One region of the Rhizobium sp. WCS2018Hpa-16 genome, then DNA from elsewhere that is predicted to be linked to it. Evidence: predicted binding sites of a transcription regulator. Region 1 holds the regulator's gene; each other region holds the start of a gene.
The links. The regulator LexA, encoded in region 1, represses DNA repair genes until DNA is damaged. The targets are predictions, from matches to a motif close to TGTTCNNNNTGTGTTCNG.
Positions count from the first base shown of each region.

Region 1 (6,877 bases):
ACGAAAAAATATTACTTTAGCGAGACCCAGACGAGATTCATTCCGCATGGAGAACTCGATGACTTGCTGTCGCCCCTGCATACCTCAAGTGGTAACGCGCTTGCAAAAAACGCGCAATCGGACTTACGTCTAGGTGCGATGGCGCGCTTCAGGCGCTGGTTGAATATTTGCCTTGCTGAAGAGGCAAATCATCGCCACGAATTTCTCTTCATTCCGGTGTTGATTGCTGCGGGAGCCGCCCTCTGGTTCAGCCTGCCGACGACACCGCCGCAGTGGCTTCTGTTTTCGCTTTCCGCATGCGCCATCATCATCGTTTGCGCGCTATTTTATAGGACTGGCCCCATTTCCATGGCTTTGAAGGCTGGGGCGCTTGTGGTGCTGGGCATGGTGCTGGCTGATGGGCAGTCTCGGCGGGCGGGTACGATCATTCTCGATACCCCGGTTACGACCGAGATTGCCGGAACGGTGGAGCGCCGCGAGCTGGATGCAAGGGGGAACTGGCGATATGTCGTTGCGGTGAAACAGACATCAGCCCCGCAGCTTGCGCGCGCGCCGCAAAAGGTCTCACTGGTTGCTCGCAGCCGTCATGAGGCGGTAGCGATAGGTGCGTCGATTATCGGCAAGGCGCGTCTGTCGCCGCCTTCAGGTCCGGCTCTGCCGGGGCTGAACGATTTCGCCTTCGGCTCCTATTTCAGCGGCGTTGGTGCAACCGGGTTCTTCTACTGCGCGCCGAAGATATGGACGGATCCGGCTGGCGAGGAGCAAGGCGGCACGTGGGCAGGGGCGGCGGATCGGTGGCTTTATGCGCTGAGAAGCAACATAGCGAACCGCATTCGCGACCTGATCGGCGGTGATGCTGGAGCCTTTGCGGCATCCATTGTCACCGATGAGAGACGTGCGATATCAGGCGAAACGATGGAGGCTTTGCGCATCTCGGGCCTCGCGCATATCGTCGCGATTTCCGGGCTCAACATGGCGCTCGCGGCCGGTATTTTCTTTGTTGGCATGCGAACCGTATTCAGCTTCTTTCCCGGCTTTTCTCAACGCTGGCCCGTGAAGAAGATTTCCGCCTTTGCGGCACTTCTCATGACATTCTGCTACTATCTGATATCAGGCTTCGCCGTCTCTGCGGAGCGAGCCTGGCTGATGATGTCGATCATGCTGGTTGCGGTTCTAGTGGACAGGCCATCGATCAGCGTTCGAAATGTTGCGCTTTCGGCCATCGTCATCATCGTCTTGTCTCCCAACGAGGTGATGGGCCCGAGCTTCCAGATGTCATTTGCAGCAACGCTGGCTCTTGTGTCGGGCTTTGCAGCCTGGAGCCGGTGGAGAGGCGAGCGCGAGCGCCCTGTTATCGCGCATCCGCCGTGGTGGCTCAGCGCCGCTTTTAAATGCGCAACCATCATTGGCGGCGTTATCGTGACATCGCTCATTGGCGGACTTTCAACGGCAATCTATTCCATCGAACATTTTCACCGCATCACAACATACGGGCTGGCCGCAAATCTTGCTGCGATGCCAATCATGTCACTCATTGTCATGCCGTTTGCGCTGATGGGCATGCTGCTGATGCCGTTCGGGCTTGATGCTCCATTCATCAAGGTCATGGGGTATGGAATGGCAATGGTCATCGACATCGCGACAACGGTGTCAGGCTGGGGCGGGGATGTGACGATTGGACGGCAGAACAGCTGGTTCCTCGCTGTGTCGACGACAGGTTTTCTGCTGCTCGCCCTTTTACGCACCCGGCTTGCATTGATTGGTCTACCCTTCGTTGCCGCGGGCTTTGTGCTGCTGAGCGCGGAGCAATGGCGCAGCAAGCCGGACTTTTTGATCTACGAGGATGGGTCGCTCGTTGCTCTTTTGAATGACGATGCGGTGGCAACCACAAAGCAGCGGGCGTCGGGCTTCATCTATGATCAGTGGGCGAGGGCGCTGCCCCTGCCGGAGCGCCATATTCCAGCAGATATGCTTGACGCAGAAAAGTCACCGGATAGTGACGACGAAGTTGGGGATGACTCACAAACCGGACGCCGCTCAACGCTGACGGACCAAGCCAAAGCGAAAGAACGGAAGGAGATGCAGAGGGCTCTCCTGAAACCAGATGGATTCACCTGTCGAAAAAACAGTTGGTGCGTATCGAAATCCAAAATCGGCATCACTGTAGCGGTAGTCTTCGACACTGCATTCGCGGGATTGGCCTGCGATATTGCCAATATTGTTGTCACGACACGCAGCGTTCCCTTCACCACATGCCGTTCTGGCGCCATTCTCATCACTCACGAAACCTTGCGCCGCACGGGGTCGATGGAGCTATGGCTAGGCGATGCAACAAAGCCGGTCCTGACCACAAGGGCTGCCATGCTGAGCGACAATCGGCCATGGACGGAGCACCGCCACTACGACTGGCGCGACAAAAGCTTCAATACAGGAATTCCGGCCCATATCGAACACCTGCTCACAGGCCGTCCATAACTCATGTGCTTTGGAGCGCGCCGCTGCTCGTCACGTCGGGACTGCGCGCAAATCCGCAAGCCATTCCCCCACATCCCGCGCCTCAGCCTCATGCGCATCATCGCGCCACGGTTCGAGAAGGGCCGCCTGTTCCCATTCCTGCATTGCCGGTAGGGAGAGGAGGTGATCCATATAGTGCTTCGATGCTGGAGACAGCGCCGTTCCGTAGGTCTGAAACCGAAACGCAACCGGGCAGAAAAACGCATCCACAGCTGTGAACCCGGCCCCGGCCAGGAATGGACCGCCATGGGCTGCCAGCCCTTGCTGCCACAAGGCGTCTATCCGGGAAATATCTCTCTGCAATGCGTCCGATATGGAGGATGGCCTAATTCGAAGACCAACACTCATGGGATGGTTGTTGCGCAATGTGGAGAAGCCAGCATGCATCTCCGCCGCGGCAGAGCGAGACCAGGCCCGTGCCTTTGCATCCGCTGCCCATACGCCATCATGCTTTTCCGCAAGATACTCGGTGATGGCGAGCGATTCCCAAACGGTCAGATCGCCATCCACAAGACATGGAACTTTCGATGTCGGTGAAAACTCCGAAAACGCATGGTCCTTGTCATCGAAACGCATGAATCGCTCGGAAAATCCAATTCCGAGCGTGCGCATCAGCACCCAGATTCGCAGTGACCAAGACGAGTAATTCTTGTTGGCGATGAAAAGTTGATACATGAGCAGCGCTCCTAAAAGGCAGCGATCAAAAAGAGAAAACTATCAGTAAACGAGAGAATTTCTTGCATAAAGCCATCCACAGCGATGGCATCATTCAAATTATTTGATGACCGTAACCAGCGTGGCGATCACGCCGGCTCACAAGCACCAGCTACAAACGCAACGGCGAAATTCCCATGCCATAAGTATCTGCTGACATAACGGAAAATCCACTCCAAATCACCGAATCGCAGTGGAATCGATACCCGGCTAACAAGTTCTATCACCGCGCGGTGACTTGAGGCCCCGCGAGCGTCAACAGAGTTAAGACTGCGCCTGAAAAGCGAGGCAAGAGCCTGTCAGGCTGGTCAGTGATAACGCCTGATCAGACCAACAAGCTTTCCCTGAATCTTGACCCTGTCGGGTCCAAATATGCGGGTTTCATAAGCAGGGTTCGCAGCTTCAAGTGCGATAGACGCGCCGTTGCGACGGAAGCGCTTAAGCGTTGCCTCCTCTTCGTCCACCAGAGCCACGATGATATCACCGGGATTTGCGGTGCTGGTATCCTTGATAATGACGGTATCGCCGTCAAAAATACCGGCTTCGATCATCGAATCGCCTTTGACCTCAAGCGCGTAATGCTCACCCGCACCCAGCATATCCATCGGCACGACCACATCATGAGTGTTGTTCTGGATGGCGGAGATTGGCACGCCCGCTGCAATGCGTCCCATGACCGGTACGCTGACTGATTCAGAATTTCTGCTGTTGGAAGATGATGGCTGAGGCCGTTGCTCAACAGCTGCGGTTTTGCCGAGACTGCCCTCAATAACACTTGGCGTGAAGCCGCGCTGTGGCTTTTCCGGGGGCGAATATGATTCGGGAAGCTTGATAACCTCGAGCGCACGGGCTCTGTTCGGTAGCCGGCGAATGAAGCCGCGCTCTTCAAGCGCTGTGATCAACCGATGGATGCCTGACTTTGATGCAAGCTCCAGTGCATCCTTCATTTCATCGAAAGATGGTGGCACGCCGGACTCTTTCATTCTCTCATGAATGAATAGAAGCAGTTCCTGCTGTTTGCGCGTGAGCATGAAGAGACCCTTGACGATTCGAGGCGGAGATTCGGGAAACAAATACAGAACGAACACTATCTGTTCCATATGTGTTCTGCAATCCCTTAAAACTCAGTGAAAGTACAAACGAGTTTCAGCGTTGCCCACAATCCCGCCGAATACCGCTCCTATACCGTGACTCGCTGTCGGCTTACTGCTACATGCGTTGCCAAGATCGGGCGTGATGCCCGTGCACTGTTTCATTTGTTCCAAGGGAAAACCATGAGTGCGACGAACAATCTGAAGGTCATTGCCGGCGAGGGCGCTGCTGCGGTCTCTTTCTCGAACACCGAACGGTTTTCCCTGATTGCCGGTCCGTGCCAGATGGAAAGCCGTGACCATGCTTTCATGATTGCCGAAACGCTGGCCGAACTCTGCGGCAAGCTGGGAATCGGCCTTGTTTACAAATCATCCTACGACAAGGCCAACCGCACCTCGCTTTCGGGCCAGCGCGGCATCGGCATCGACAAGGCGCTGGAAGTCTTCGCCGAGTTGAAGGCGCAGTTCGGCTTTCCAGTCCTTTCGGATATTCACACAGAAGAGCAGTGCGCCATTGTTGCGCCCGTCATAGATATTCTGCAGATTCCGGCATTTCTCAGCCGTCAGACGGACCTGCTGGTGGCTGCTGCAAAGACCGGCCGAGTGATCAACGTCAAGAAGGGCCAGTTTCTGGCACCCTGGGACATGAAGAACGTGCTGGCCAAGCTAAATGACAGCGGCAACTCCAATGTGCTGCTGTGCGAGCGTGGTGCATCCTTCGGCTACAATACGCTTGTGTCGGATATGCGCTCACTGCCAATCATGGCATCGCTCGGTGCGCCAGTTATATTCGATGCGACCCATTCCGTTCAGCAGCCCGGCGGGCAGGGTGGCTCGACAGGTGGTCAACGCGAGTTCGTGGAAACATTGGCACGCGCGGCGGTGGCCGTTGGTGTTGCCGGTCTTTTCATAGAGACGCATGAGGACCCTGATAATGCGCCGTCCGATGGCCCCAACATGGTTCACCTGAAAGATATGCCGAAGCTTCTCGAAAAACTTCTGGCTTTCGACAATATCACCAAATCCGCCTGATATTTCGGCGCCGAGAGGCGTCGATGGAAACCATCGCGCAGGACGGGGCTTGTCATTGTAATTTCTTCCGCATCGGCTACAGCGGAAGACGAATACCAAACGACTCGCCGCTCTGGCGACGTGTTTTTATCGCATGCCGGAATCTGAAACTTCTTCACAGCTTCCCTCATGCGCTTTAAGACATGCACCTGAAAAACACTGTTCCAATCCTAAGGGAGAGATCATGACAGCCATTACCGACATTATCGCACGCGAAATTCTCGACAGCCGCGGCAACCCGACCGTTGAGGTAGATGTCTATCTTGAAGACGGCTCTTTCGGCCGCGCAGCGGTTCCATCGGGCGCATCCACCGGCGCGCATGAAGCCGTAGAGCTGCGCGATGGCGGCAAGCGTTACCTCGGTAAGGGCGTCGAGAAGGCAGTCGAAGCCGTCAACACGGAAATCTTCGATGCGCTGGGCGGTTTCGATGCCGAGAGCCAGATCCATGTCGACCAGACACTGATCGAACTCGACGGTACTCCGAACAAATCGCGCCTCGGTGCCAATGCCATCCTCGGCGTTTCGCTGGCTGTTGCTAAGGCTGCTGCTGAAACCACGGGCCTGCCACTCTATCGTTACGTTGGTGGCCCGAACGCGCATCTGCTGCCAGTTCCTATGATGAATATCATCAATGGTGGCGCGCATGCCGATAACCCAATCGACTTTCAGGAATTCATGATCATGCCAGTCGGCGCGGAAAATATCCGTGACGCGGTGCGTATCGGCGCTGAAATCTTCCACGTTCTGAAGAAGGAACTGTCTGCGCAGGGTTTCAACACCAATGTGGGCGACGAAGGCGGCTTTGCGCCGGGCCTGAAGAGCGCGCCGGAAGCACTCGATTTCATCATGAAGTCCGTTGAAAAGGCTGGTTACAAGCCAGGCGAAGACGTGGCGCTGGCTCTCGATTGCGCCTCGACGGAATTCTTCAAGAACGGCAAATACGTGATGGAAGGCGAAGGTCGCACGCTGGAGCCTGAAGCCATGGCGGATTATCTCGCCGAGCTCGCTGGTAAGTATCCGATCATCTCGATCGAAGACGGCATGGCCGAAGACGATTGGGACGGCTGGAAGTACCTTACAGACAAGATCGGCAAGAAAGTTCAGCTGGTTGGCGACGATCTGTTCGTGACCAACTCTGCCCGCCTTCGTGACGGCATCAAGATGGGCGTTGCCAATTCGATCCTCGTCAAGGTCAACCAGATCGGATCGCTGACGGAAACGCTCGATGCTGTTGAAACTGCACACAAGGCTGGCTACACGGCTGTCATGTCTCACCGCTCTGGTGAAACAGAAGACTCCACGATTGCCGATCTTTCAGTTGCCACCAACTGCGGACAGATCAAGACAGGCTCGCTTTCGCGCTCTGACCGTCTGGCCAAGTACAACCAGTTGATCCGTATCGAAGAAATGCTCGGCCCACAGGCCGCCTATGCAGGTCGCTCCATTCTTCGCGGCTGATTTCGATATCGATATGACACGACGAAAA
Region 1 covers NZ_JAVTIX010000001.1:975,900-982,776, forward strand. The annotation lists gene RQI55_RS04930 (ComEC/Rec2 family competence protein) at 64-2,475, shown strand; gene RQI55_RS04935 (glutathione S-transferase family protein) at 2,506-3,189, opposite strand; gene lexA (transcriptional repressor LexA) at 3,537-4,259, opposite strand; gene kdsA (3-deoxy-8-phosphooctulonate synthase) at 4,503-5,351, shown strand; gene eno (phosphopyruvate hydratase) at 5,575-6,849, shown strand.

Region 2 (6,877 bases), on a different contig from region 1:
TGAGCCACGCGACATCCCTCGCTGGCTTTGCAGTTCCTGCCCGAATCGCTTGAAGGGTGTTGTCGACCCGATGCACGATGAGGTCCGTCCGGCGCGCGCCAAGCCCGCGTTTCTCGAGTTCGACGACGAGCTGGACGACGAGCCGACCGACGTATTTATTGATCGTATCGGCCGCACCTATCGGTTCCTGAAACGATCTGGAGACCTCAACCAGATCGGCGGTTCGGATCGGATCGATCGGTTCTCCCGCGCGACCGAACATCTGGTCGAGACGGCGGCCGACCTCTGGTCCGAAACGAAGGGTCAGCGGTGCTCTTGGGGTATTGGAAAGTTCGGCTATGGAATGAAAGCCAAGGATACGGAGGTCTTGGACCACTTTCTCCGGCAGCCGCAGCAATGAGATCGGTAGCTTTTCGACGGCGCGCACGATCTCGCCGCGGGGAACGATCACGGTATCCCGGTTGATGGCACGGACGCATGCATGCGCCGCGCCCCATGTATCCGCGATCGCTACCTTCGCAGTCAGCTTCCTCGAATAAAAGGTATTCACGATACCGCTGATCATCTTTGCTTCTCCGCCCTGCAGGTGATCGGCACCCTCGGTGTCCAGCACAAGACCGTCCTTACCGTCGACGGCGACTATTGGGGAATAGTGCCCAAGCGCCCATAGCGCGATGCGTTCCAGCGCGGCGGCATCGGCGGCGGGATCTGCATCTATTAGCATCAGCCCTCGGAAGATCGCCTGAGCCTTCGCCGCGGCCATCCCGACGCGAACACCGATCTTTTGCGCCGCGACATCTGCCGACGACACCCAACGCTTCGATCCACTGTGCGCGATGACCGCGATCGGCTGATCATCCGGTATGGTGGGATCGTTTCGTCTGATCCTGTCCGTAGCCAGATCCGGCAGAAATATGGATACGACCCTTGCCATCACATGCTCCCACGCAGAACTCTTTGCACTCGCCCGCTCGGGACCTCATCAACTCAAGAAACCATCTAGGTCGCCCTACTCCCGGTACCGGAAGTTCTTCGGACGGCAGCACGCTCACCCGCCACCTCGTCGTTGATGCTGTCGGCTGCCCGAAGTCGTTGGCCTCGGTCTGCCTTCGCCAGCGGCGCACCGCCAAGGCAATTGTCCCCGTTCGCTCCGCGACGAGCTGGAGCCGACGGCTCACGACCATTGGCAACCGCACCATCTCGCCGACGACCGCGCCACAGCCGCCGTAGGAAAGCGCCTCTTCCATGTTGGCAGCGACATCTTCTTCCTTGTCGCTCTCCACGAAGATGACCCTATCCGGATGCAGCCCAGCTTGAGCGAGCGCCGGGAAGAACAGATCGGGCCGCGTCAGGCACCAGACTATCGGCCCCTTCGTACGAGCGGCGATCCCGGCTGCGAATAATGCAGCCGCTGCGCCATCGACGGTTCCAGAGCCGCCACCCGCGAATTCATGGAGTGCTCCATGAGCCAAGCCCCCGCCCGGAAGGATCGCGTCGATCTCCTCGACACCGAATGCAAGACAGCCCGTCTTCTTTGCGCCCTCCCCCTGAATAGACGAGATGCGTTCGCGCAGATCAGCGAGCACTTGTTCGCGAAGAGCCGACATCGGTCACGAATCCTTTCGAAATCGCAGTGAAAAGGTGCAACATCATGTCGCCAGAACTTGATTGTTCATCTTCTGTTCTTTATCGTCGGCGGCGTCAAGACACCTGAAAATCAGGAATCTACTCCTAGGATTAGCAAAGCCGAAGATTCATAGAGTTGAATCATGATGGTAGCGGAGATTCCGGCGCAGGCCTTCTGGCGTAAATATTTTTGGTACGCCAGCGCGGACATCGATGTGATGCCGGTCTGCCAGACCGGGTGACGCAGGGCAAATGGAAACGGGATGCCGAGAAGACGACCAAAGCCCGATAACGAAGGAGGACCGATGCTGAAGGATTGCCGTCTACCAGTGATCGAGATCGCATGTGCACCGTGTGGTCGTCGGGACCTACTAGAGCGAAAGGACTGGTCGAACAGTTCGGTTCCGGGGTCAGCTTCTCACGATTGAGACGACGGCTGGCGATGGGGTGCGAGCGCCTTTGCCACCCAAATGGCGATCACTGCGGAACGCGGTTCCCCTGCCTGGAAGATGTCGGTGATCGCAATAGCGGCTGAGATGACGCGAATTGAAGGCCAAAGCGAGAAAGCGGTGGACAGGTTGGGCGCTCGTCTGGCGTTTCGTTGCCTGCAGCGAGAAATCGGAAAAACCGCTACATTCACCATCTCTGTCGTGTCCGATTGACACACCGCAATCTCGCAAATCTAACCAAAAACCATCGCGGAAGTTCCCAACACATCAGATGGTCTGGATATCGCTTATGATTTTCACGCGAAGGCAAGGCCATAACAACCGCTTGCCGTGGACCGCAGTGAGAAGCACGTCGACCGCACCGTTTGGGTCCGACACCTCGGCACGCCCCCCCATTTTGAGTTCCTCCCGCTAGGGGTTGACCGACGACATGTTTCCATTTTGCTCTGCATGCATAGACACACGCGCGTCGTCAATCATCTGGAGCGGCTGGTGTCGTCAAAGCGATTGTCTCAGACAGCTCACGGGGCCGTTGAAATTGGCATTCTGAAAGTAAAGCAAGTTTCGGCTGGATCGGAGCGAACATCGATCCGACCCCCGTGAGCCCGGGCGATCTGAGAAGCGATATACAGGCCGAGGCCGAGGCCCTGCGTCCCTGACTTCCCCTCACCTCGTCTGAACGGCAGGAAGAGCTTGTCGATCTGAGATACCTCGATGGGCTCCCCACCATTGGTGACGGAAATTTCGAGCTCATCATTTTCCAACTGCGCTCTGATTTCGACAGCTTTGTCCTCTGCGCCGTGCGTGACAGCGTTGGCGACGAGATTTGACACCATCTGCGCTATCCGATCGTGGTCGACTGCGACGGCCTTCTCTATCTCGATCGACACATTGATCTGTCTCGCCGGATTGGCCAGGACCACCTCATCAACGACGTGTCGGATGGTTTCAGCAAGATCGTTCAGAGACGTAGAAAGAACAAGTCCGCTGCCCATGCGAGCCCGCGCGAGGTCCATCACGTTTTCCACAAGACCCGACATCCTGGAAAGACTAGCCTTCATGAGCTTGAGGATCACCGGGCTTCGTTCAGTCCACCCCTCTTTCAGAAGACGGGACGTGCCAGCATCTACCGCAGCTATCGGGTTGCGAAGATCGTGTCCGAGAACAGCAATGAACTGCTCTCGCAGTTCGGATAGTTCCCTTTCCTGTTCCAGGGCGGCTCTGGTAATTTCAAGACGTGTCCCAGCATCAAGATGGTGGGCTATCAGTTCGGCAAACAGTTTGAATGCGCCCATCACTTCCGGGTTTTTGACCTTGGCCGGGTTTGGATCGATAGCGCACAGGGTTCCCCAGAACGCGCCGTTTTCCAGGATGATCGGTTCGGAGATGTAGCTCCGCAGCCCGTAGATGCGTGGCGTGTGATGATCGCGGTACTGAGAATCTTCGACCGCGTCATCGAAGACGATGGTCTGCCGATGACCGCGGATCTCGTTGCAGAGAGTGCTTTCCAGCGGCAGCTCATCACCAGGCTTTAGTCCGAAGCCGACCGGATCGAGAACCTGGCAGGCAACCCAGCGGTTCTCGGTGACGCGCGCGACGGCGGCGAAACCCATACCCGTCATCCGCAACACGACGTCAAGCATGGTCGGCACGGCGGCGATCCCAGATATGCGCTCAATGTCGTGTGCGAACTCGCCAGCCAACGTCTCTACTTCATTCTTTGCGGGCATCCGCGACGAGTTCACGGACTCTACGAAAGCTGCGTTCTCAAATGCGGTAGCGGTGGCTTCCCCGAGGGCCTCGAGCACCTCCACTTCCCAATCCGCTGGAGTATAAGGCTGTGACCAGTATGCACCGATCGCGCCGACTGGATTTTCCATCCGGATGGGTGCCATCGCCATCGCCCTTACGAAGGTGCCCGCATAGAGTTCGTAAGGAATACGGTCGTCCTGTCCAATGTCAGGAATGACGGCCGTCGCCCTGTTCATCATCGACCAACCGCTGACACAGGCAACTGATGGAAACTTCTGACCTTTCCACAACGAGCCGATGGCATCCTCTTCTACATAATGACAGAGGTCGCCATCTTTGAGGATGATCGCAATGCCGTCACACCCTATCACCGACCGGGCGGTATCGCGGAGCGTTTTGATCGCAGCCTCGGTGGTACGAGCACGCGCGATCTTCGCCCAAACTTTGGACAGCGACGCGAGGGGCGTTGAGGGTCTGGTCCGTTGATCCATCGACCAATGCCTTCCGATACGAGCCGTATTTTAGCGCGCAATTATGCAAGAAAATGCGTTTCTTTAAAAGCAAAAGTTCTGTGACCAGTTTGTCGACACGCGACGTGGAAGCAAATGTCAGCGGATGACAACGAGTTGCCCGAGCGAGCTCAGCACTTCCCTCTCGGAATAGGGTTTACCCACGAAACCGAGAGGCTGGAGAGGAAGTGCGGCTTCCCGGGTGCGCTCATCAAGGTTTCCGCTGACGAACAGCGACGGGATGTTCCAGCGCTCCCGCAAAGCCGCCGCTGTCTCGACCCCGTTGGTACCGCGAGCAAGATTTACATCCATGATAGCAACATCCACATTGCCGCCATGTTGATCTGCAAGCGCGATAGCCTGTTGCATGTGCGATGCTTGACCGACAACGTCGTAGCCCGCGTCGAGAAGCATGTCCTCGAGATCGAGCGCAAGAAGCATTTCGTCTTCGACGATCATGATACGGAGAGGCATCAGGCGCGCTCCCGTGGAAAAGTCACGGCTAGCTTATGTGCCGTTGCGTCCGGATGGTAATGAAGCTGCCCGTCGATCTGCGTAGCCATGCTCGTTACAAGCTTGAACGACAGATCCGACAGCACTGAAGGACCTCGGCTTGCCGCGTCAGGATCACGGATTTCAAGCTCCATCAGCCCGTCGGAAACCTCACGGAGCGATACGATGACAGGGCCATCGGACTTCGATGTGGTTTTGATCGGCGAACTCAGCAATTCGTTGAGGATGACAGAAAGCGGGATCGCGCGCTCGGTCGGGAGCGAAAGATCTTCTGCTTCGACAATTATCTGTCGTGTCCTGGGTGAGCTAGCGAGATCCAGGCAAAGCCTACTGATGTGATCGACCATGTCGACACTCAGAGAATTTTCCGTTCTGTACAGCCGTTCATGCACTGAGATGATCGCTCGAACCCGGGAAATGGCCTGGTTGAACGCCTCTAGCGCCGCGGGTTCTTCAAGTCTGCGGGCTTGCAAGCGGAGCGTGCTCACTACGAGCTGGAGACTGTTCTTTACACGGTGGTTCACTTCGGAAAGCAAACGCTCAAGAGCGTTGAGAGCACTGGATAGCTCCGCCTCTCGTTTCCGGTCGGCAGTCACGTCCATCAGAACACCAATCATCCTGACCTTTCCCGTCGATGTCCTCAGAACTTCGCCGCGTGAGGCAATGTATCTGATGTCGCCGTCGGGAAGATTGATCCTGTAGTCGAAGTTCATCGCGGTCTGATCCGGACAACCAATGACACTGCTGATCACCTCGCTAACACGCTCGAGATCGTCGGTATCCATTCTCGCGAAGAAGGGCTCGGCGACTGGCCCGCCACCTCCGGGGGAAAAGCCAAACATCACGTCGACCGCGTGGCTTCTGCGCCACATGTCGGTCTCGGGCTCATACTCCCACGACGCGAGGTCTGCGGCGTGAAGAGCAACGCGCAATCGCGCATCCGCCTCTCGCTGCCGAACGACGCTGTCAGTGACATCCATGGGATTCTGAATGATGTACCGGATAGCGCCATCCTCTCCGACAACAGGAGTGTGGATCGGTGTCCAGAACTTCTGAACGAAGCCACCGCCAGGCAGTGGGATGTCGTATTGGATGACAGCCATCTCGTGTGGTCTACCTGGGAGAAAGCGTGTCGTAGCGAGACCTCTAGTGGGCCTTGCTCGACAGTGCCGACTGCATCCGGATTTTCCGGGAATGCCTCGAGAATGTTGCGGCCGACGATGTCCTCTCTGGTACGCTGGGTTAGGCTCAGATAGGCATCAGAAGCTCCGACGATCACGAGATCAACGTCGAGAACTAAGTAGGGCTGTGGCATCCCCATGAGGATTGCAGCAAAATCGGTAGGACTGTCTGGTGTTTTCAAGTGCTCATTTACCCCGTCTGCCTCTGGGGAGGCAGCGCAATGTGTCGGCGCTTGCAGACACCAATCCAACCAATATCCGCCGAGATTAACCGAGTTCCGTTTAACACCGCAGCTTCTTCGCGTTTGTAACTCGAAATCTCTCAAAAGGTTTCAACTCCGACAGCAAAAAAAGCGTTTCATGCTTCCACGAACGGAACAAAATCCCACGGGTCATCGTTTCCATGCGATTTTCTACAAAATCCATCTCGAAGACATTACGAAAATCACTTCTTGGCTGATCTGAATTTCCCAAGGGTTCGTAGTCGATGCGGCTTGGATTGTGTGGCAGAAGGTAAGCGTTCCACGCATTCTCCCTGAAAGCGAGCATCTGACGTTGAGTTATGACAGAACCAAGGTAGACCTGACGAACTGCGATCGGGAACCCATTCACATTCCCGGCAGCATCCAGCCTCATGGTGCCATGGTCGTCGTGGACGACGAGACAAATCGCGTGTCCTTTGTCTCCGGCAACATCAATGAATTCCTCGGCGACACCAACCGTGACTACAAAGGAGCTGAGCTTGCCGACGTCGTCGGCTGGCGCGTGGCGCACGATATCGCGAACGCGGTGGCGAAGTCCGGAGTTGGCCAGATCGCAGGCGTGGTTCTTAAAGCCGACCTGGGTG
Region 2 covers NZ_JAVTIX010000008.1:142,485-149,361, reverse strand. The annotation lists gene RQI55_RS20180 (DNA polymerase Y family protein) at 1-934, opposite strand, end outside; gene RQI55_RS20175 (ImuA family protein) at 855-1,607, opposite strand; gene RQI55_RS20170 (GAF domain-containing sensor histidine kinase) at 2,597-4,318, opposite strand; gene RQI55_RS20165 (response regulator) at 4,436-4,810, opposite strand; gene RQI55_RS20160 (histidine kinase dimerization/phosphoacceptor domain -containing protein) at 4,810-5,952, opposite strand; partial or broken gene RQI55_RS24275 (PAS domain-containing protein) at 6,018-6,212, opposite strand; gene RQI55_RS20155 (HWE histidine kinase domain-containing protein) at 6,586-6,877, shown strand, end outside.
Region 2: RQI55_RS20175 (ImuA family protein) is a predicted target of LexA. The motif match lies at 1,670-1,687, and genes of this name have one in related genera.

Region 3 (6,877 bases), on a different contig from region 1:
GGCTGAGATACATCTGCTCCGGCCTCACAACATTGGTCAGCCCACTGTCCATAAACGCACCCGCAGAAATCAGTGTCAGCGCGATGACGTGAGCGGTATCGACATATTTCGTCAACATCAGCAGCGCGCAGAAGGCTCCGCCCAGCACTGTTGCAAGGATAATCAAGGCATAGAGTTCGGTCGTCTGCTCGTTCAACAGGCCCAGTTGCTGGTACAGACTGACCGCGGTTGACGATTGCTCTGAAGATACGGCGCGATAGATCAGCAGAACCGCAATCAGATGAAGATTGGTGCGTGAGAATATCCATCGCAGATCCAGCATCGGATTTTTGCGCGGCAGCTCGATCATCACCATCAGCGCCAGCAGTCCGATTGAGGTTGCCAGCAACACGCCCAGCCACCAAGTTTCGAACCACCAGTAGAAACGGCCAAGCGTGAGAAACACGGCAAGACAGCCAAGCCCACCGGCAAAGAGCAGATAGCTCAATATATCCACGCGCTCGATGACCTTCACACGCGGTGGCGGAGTGAGTGGCAGCAGGTAGATGATGGGGAGCACGGCAAGAGCAAGCCCCACTTCCATGGTGTAAAGCGCCTGCCAGCCGCCAATATCCAGCAGATCTGGCGAAACGATACGGGCAAGCGGTGACGACAGGAGCGTGCCCGTGAGCGCAATGCTGAGACCCAGCGTCAGCTTACGTTGCGCGGGAAAGGCTTCGAGAATGTAGAGAAAGCCGAGCGAAGACAGCGGAGCCGCCGCCATGCCACTAACGAAGCGCACGACGATTGCCGAGTGGATATCCGTCACGAAGAGGTTGAGACAGGATGCCAGCACAAAACAGATGATGCTGATCTCGGCGAAGGGCCGCAATCCGTATTGCTGGCGGACCTTGAACAGCGCAATCGAGAAGGTCGCATAAGGGGCCATGTAGGCTGCCGAAAGCCAAGCGACCTCGGCAACTGTCGCTGAAAACTCACCCTGCAACTGATAGATATTGGCCATGACGATATTCATGCCCATGCCCTGGGTCACGAAAAAGGACAGGCCAGCGGCCACATAGAGCAGCTTCTGAAAAAAGGATTTTTCCGGCGGCTGAGACGGTGCAGCAGGCACTTCCGGCGCCTGCTTTGCCGCATCAGCGGTCACGTCATTGATGTTTGAAACGGCGTTGCTCACGACTGCCCCTTTTCACCGGAAAGGTTGTGCAGATTGGCAGACAGACGACGAACGACATGCAAAGCAGCGCTTATATCATCCGTCGAAATATCGGCAGCGATGTCAGCCCGCATGGATTTCGCCTGCATATGCACATCCTCGAATGTCGTGATACCCTCAGGCGTCATGTGAATGCGCTTGGCACGGCGGTCATTTTCATCAGAACGCCGCTCTATGAGGTTTTGTTTCTCCATGGCATCCAGCACACGCACAAGCGTCGGCGTTTCGATTTCCAACTCTTCGGCAAGCTCTTTCTGCGTCAGCGGACCACGGCGAGACAGTACAAAAAGCGCACGTGCTCTTGCAAGCGTCAGCCCCTGCTCTGCCACCCTTGCATCGAAGAATGATCTGAGCTTTCGGTTAAAGGCCGCCATCTCATCAAAAAGCTGTTCTTTTTCTGTCGCACGGGACAAGTCAATAGACCTTATAATTAGCATGCTACCCATTGCCATCCTATGTATTTTTGAGATTGAGGATTTGCAAGTCTCTTTGTTGAAATAGCTGCCATGCCGTAAACTCATGGCAGACTGGGAACGATTCGGCGCGGCTGTGGGCCAGCCTGTGGATTAGTGTTGAAAACATCTGGCATGCGGTCGCCTGTTACCAATCCGGCAAGCTCTCACTCACTGTTGCCGCATTGTCCTTGACTGCTGCGGCCGCTGCCTTCAAACCGGCAGGCTTGCAAGAAACGAAGGCTCCGAACCAGCCTCAAGGGAGATCACAGAAAACCATGAACGACCCTGTGAGAAAGATCACCCCCGCCCCGGCTGCCGAACCGCTCTACCGCGAGGCGCCCAACAACATTGAAGCGGAACAGGCGCTGCTGGGTGCCATCCTCGTCAACAACGACGCCTATTACCGCGTATCCGACTTTCTGAAGCCCGTGCATCTGTATGAGCCGCTTCACCGCAAGATTTTCGAAGTGGCGGGCGATATCATCCGCATGGGCAAGACCGCCAACCCGGTCACGATCAAGACGTTTCTGCCCGCTGACGGAAAGATTGGCGACCTCACGGTTGCGCAATATCTCGCGCGCCTGGCATCGGACGCCGTGTCGATCATCAACGCCGAAGACTATGGCCGCGCCATCTACGATCTGGCCCTTCGCCGCGCTTTGATCCAGATCGGTGAGGATGTCGTCAACATCGCCTATGACGCGCCGCTGGACATGCCGCCGCAGACGCAGATCGAAGACACCGAGCGACGTCTGTTCGAGCTTGCGGAAACGGGCCGTTACGACGGCGGCTTCCAGTCTTTCAATGACGCCGTTTCGCTTGCCATCGATATGGCCGGGGCGGCCTTCGAGCGTGACGGCAACCTGTCGGGCATTTCCACCGGTATCCACTCGCTGGATGCCCGCATGGGTGGCTTGCAGCGCTCTGACTTGATCGTGCTCGCCGGACGCCCGGGCATGGGCAAGACCTCGCTTGCTACCAACATCGCCTATAATATTGCCGCATCTTACGAGCAGGAAATTCAGCCGGATGGTACCTACAAGGCCAAGAATGGCGGCGTTGTAGGTTTCTACTCGCTCGAAATGTCGTCCGAGCAGCTGGCAACCCGTATCATCTCCGAGCAGACCGAAGTGTCATCCTCGAAAATCCGCCGTGGTGAAATCACCGAGGCCGACTTCGAAAAGCTTGTTGCCTGCAGCCAGATGATGCAGAAAGTGCCGCTCTATATCGACCAGACCGGTGGTATTTCCATCGCGCAGCTTTCCGCCCGCGCGCGTCGATTGAAGCGCCAGCGCGGCCTTGATTGCTTGGTGGTGGACTATATTCAGCTGATGACTGGTTCCGGCAAATCCGGTGAAAACCGCGTGCAGGAAATCACCCAGATCACCACGGGTTTGAAGGCGCTTGGCAAGGAACTCAATGTTCCAATCATCGCGCTCTCACAGCTCTCCCGTCAGGTGGAAAGCCGCGAAGACAAACGCCCACAACTGTCAGACCTTCGTGAATCGGGCTCCATCGAGCAGGACGCCGACGTGGTGCTGTTCGTGTTCCGTGAAGAATACTACGTCAAGAACATGGAGCCCCGCGATATTTCCGATCCGAAATATGGCGAGTGGGAAGCCCTGTTCGATAAGGTCAAAGGCACGGCAGACGTTATCATCGCCAAGCAGCGCCACGGACCGACCGGCACGGTGAAGCTGCAGTTCCAGTCGGAGTTCACCCGCTTCGCAGACCTTGCAGACCCTTCCTTCACGCAATACGAAGAGACCTAACGCCCCGGATTTCGCCCCGCCCTTACCAAAAGCGCGGGGCGCAGTTTTTTCACGGTATGGAAATCATGATAGACGAGTTCGACGAAAGCTTTTCCGACACTGAGAACGATGCCTTCGACATCGCGCCGTTGCGCGTTACCATCGATCTTTCAGCACTTGCGGATAATTGGCGAGATATGGCCAGACGTTCCGGCAAGGCGCGGGCCAGCGCGGTTGTCAAAGCCGACGCCTATGGAATGGGGATCGAGGATTGCGGGGCGACGCTCTATCACGCGGGCGCGCGTGATTTCTTCGTGGCCTCCGTTGCGGAAGGCGTGACCCTGCGCCCGCATGCGCCAGAGGCACGCATTTTCGTACTGTCCGGCCTGTGGCCAGGGCAGGAAGGCCATGTTTTCAACAATGACCTTGTGCCGGTCATCGCCTCGGAAGAACAGCTATCCTTCTGGATGGGGACACTGGCTGAGCGCGGCGACCATCCGTTTGCGCTGCATGTCGATACGGGTTTCAACCGGCTTGGTCTGCCGCTGGAGGATGCGCTGTTTCTGGCGGAAGATTCGACCCGCCCCGCAAGCTTCGATCCAGTCCTTGTCCTATCCCACCTTGCCTGCGCCGATACGCCATCTTCTCCGATGAATGCGTTACAGCTCGAATCATTCCGGCAGGTTAGCCAAGCTTTCAAAGGTATCGAATCAAGCCTTTCAGCTTCCGCTGGAATCTTCCTCGGCGCCGATTACCATTTCGATCTCACCCGCCCCGGCATCGCTCTTTATGGCGGCGAAGCGGTCAATGACATGACAAATCCCATGCGCCCGGTTGCCAAGGCCGAGGCCCGGATCATCCAGATCCGCGATGCTGGTGAAGGCCAGACGGTAAGCTACGGCGGAACTCACCGCCTGACGCGCGCCAGTCGGCTGGCGATTGCCTCGGTTGGTTATGCCGATGGCTACCATCGCTCGCTTTCCGGCTCAGGCATCCCGCTGCGCGATATGGGCAATGGCGGGGCTCATGGCTTCATCAATGGCCACAAGGTGCCAGTCGCTGGCCGCGTGACCATGGACCTCACGATTTTCGACGTGACGGACGTGCCGCCCAACGCCATACGCGCTGGCGACTACGTCGAGCTTTTCGGCCCGAACGTGGCGGTCGATGACGTGGCGCGCGCCGCAGGCACCATCGGTTACGAAATGCTGACGGGGCTTGGGCTGCGCTATGAGCGGCAATATCTTGTCGAAGACGAGTGAGGCATTGATTGCCTCTTGGAAAGCTTTGGCAAACTGTGCTAACGAGAACAAAAGGTGATCGAAAGCCTCTCCAGTTCAGATTCCTAACGCAAAGAAAATAGACATTCATGGCCAAAGCCAAGACACAATTCATCTGCCAGAACTGCGGCACGGTCCACACCCGTTGGGCAGGCAAATGCGAAGGCTGCGGCGAGTGGAACACGATTGTTGAAGAAGACCCGATGGGTGGCATCGGCTCTGGGCCCGGCAAAACGCCGAAAAAGGGCCGACCCGTCACCCTCACCTCGCTCTCTGGCGAGATCGAGGAAGCACCGCGCATTCCAACCGGCATGGGCGAGTTGGACCGCGCAACCGGTGGCGGCTTTGTGCGCGGCTCGGCAGTCCTGATCGGCGGCGATCCAGGCATCGGCAAATCCACCCTTCTCATGCAGGCAGCCGCCGCCCTTTCCCGTCGCGGCCATCGCATTGTCTACGTCTCGGGTGAAGAAGCGGTGGCGCAGGTCCGGCTACGCGCCCAGCGTCTTGGGGCGGCAGATACGGATGTGCTTCTGGCAGCGGAAACCAATGTCGAGGATATTCTGGCGACGATATCGGAAGGCAAGCGGCCGGATCTCATCATCATCGATTCGATCCAGACCCTGTGGAGCGATACCGCTGATTCCGCACCCGGCACGGTCACGCAGGTCCGCACGGGCGTTCAGGCGATGATCCGCTTTGCCAAGCAGACGGGTGCAACCATGGTGCTTGTCGGCCACGTCACGAAGGACGGGCAGATCGCCGGTCCGCGTGTTGTCGAGCATATGGTCGATGCGGTGCTGTATTTCGAAGGCGATCGCGGCCATCACTATCGCATTCTGCGCACCGTGAAGAACCGCTTTGGTCCGACAGACGAAATCGGCGTCTTTGAAATGTCGGACAAGGGCCTGCGGGAAGTATCCAACCCATCGGAGCTGTTTCTGGGCGAGCGCAACGAGAAGTCACCCGGCGCTGCCGTTTTCGCGGGCATGGAGGGAACGCGCCCCGTTCTTGTTGAGGTACAGGCGCTGGTGGCCCCGACATCGCTTGGAACGCCGCGCAGAGCCGTCGTGGGCTGGGATTCGTCGCGCCTCGCCATGATCCTTGCCGTACTGGAGGCCCATTGCGGCGTAAAGCTGGGCAGCCATGACGTCTACCTCAACATTGCCGGCGGCTATCGTATCTCCGAGCCCGCAGCAGATATGGCGATTGCCTCTGCACTGGTTTCATCCCTTGCCGGTCTTGCCCTGCCCGCCGATTGCGTCTATTTCGGCGAGGTCAGCCTGTCGGGCGCGGTCAGACCTGTTTCGCAAACAGGCCAACGGTTGAAAGAGGCTGAAAAACTTGGTTTCTCCTCCGCATTTCTGCCGTCAGCATCTGCTGAATTGCCAAAGGGCAGCAAGGGGCGCTGGACTGAAATCGAAAGCCTGCCGGATCTCGTCGCACGTATTGCGGGGTCGGGAAGCCGGTTCAGACAGGTTGAGGAAGACTAAGATTGATCCTTTCGCTGGCTAAACGGCTAGTGTATGAGGAACGAAAATTGGCACAGTGGCGCTCCCATTCAGTGTCGCGACCTCCGGAGTTGGTAAATGCCCATTACAATTTTCGACGGCATCGTTATCGCCGTTGTCCTGTTCTCCGCTGTTCTCGCCATGGTGCGGGGCTTTTCGCGTGAAATCCTGTCCATCGCCAGTTGGGGCGGCTCTGTTGCGGCCGCCTATTATCTCTATCCGGTACTGTTGCCCTATGCGCGCAATTATACCGATGACGACAAGATTGCGATTGCCGGTTCGGCTGGCGTCATCTTCCTTGTCGCGCTGATCGTCATTTCCTTCATCACGTCCCGCATCGCCGACTTTATCATCGATAGCCGCATCGGCGCGCTTGATCGCACCCTCGGCTTCCTCTTCGGGGCAGCACGCGGCATTCTTCTGCTGGTCGTTGCCGTCGCTTTCTGGAACTGGCTGGTGGATGTGCGCACGCAGCCAGAATGGGTCACGCAGGCCAAATCCAAGCCATTCCTAGATGGTCTTGTTGCCAAGCTCGAGGCAGCGCTTCCCGATAATATCGAACCGCAAATCCGGGCGCGCATTCTCGGCAAGCCGCCAGAAGGTGCAACCGAGCAGACACCTGTGGACGATGCACCAGCAACGACCACTCCGGCACCAGCGAATTGAT
Region 3 covers NZ_JAVTIX010000002.1:967,778-974,654, reverse strand. The annotation lists gene RQI55_RS10810 (MFS transporter) at 1-1,177, opposite strand, end outside; gene RQI55_RS10805 (MarR family winged helix-turn-helix transcriptional regulator) at 1,174-1,629, opposite strand; gene RQI55_RS10800 (replicative DNA helicase) at 1,947-3,443, shown strand; gene alr (alanine racemase) at 3,509-4,684, shown strand; gene radA (DNA repair protein RadA) at 4,792-6,192, shown strand; gene RQI55_RS10785 (CvpA family protein) at 6,289-6,876, shown strand.
Region 3: radA (DNA repair protein RadA) is a predicted target of LexA. The motif match lies at 4,728-4,745, and genes of this name have one in related genera.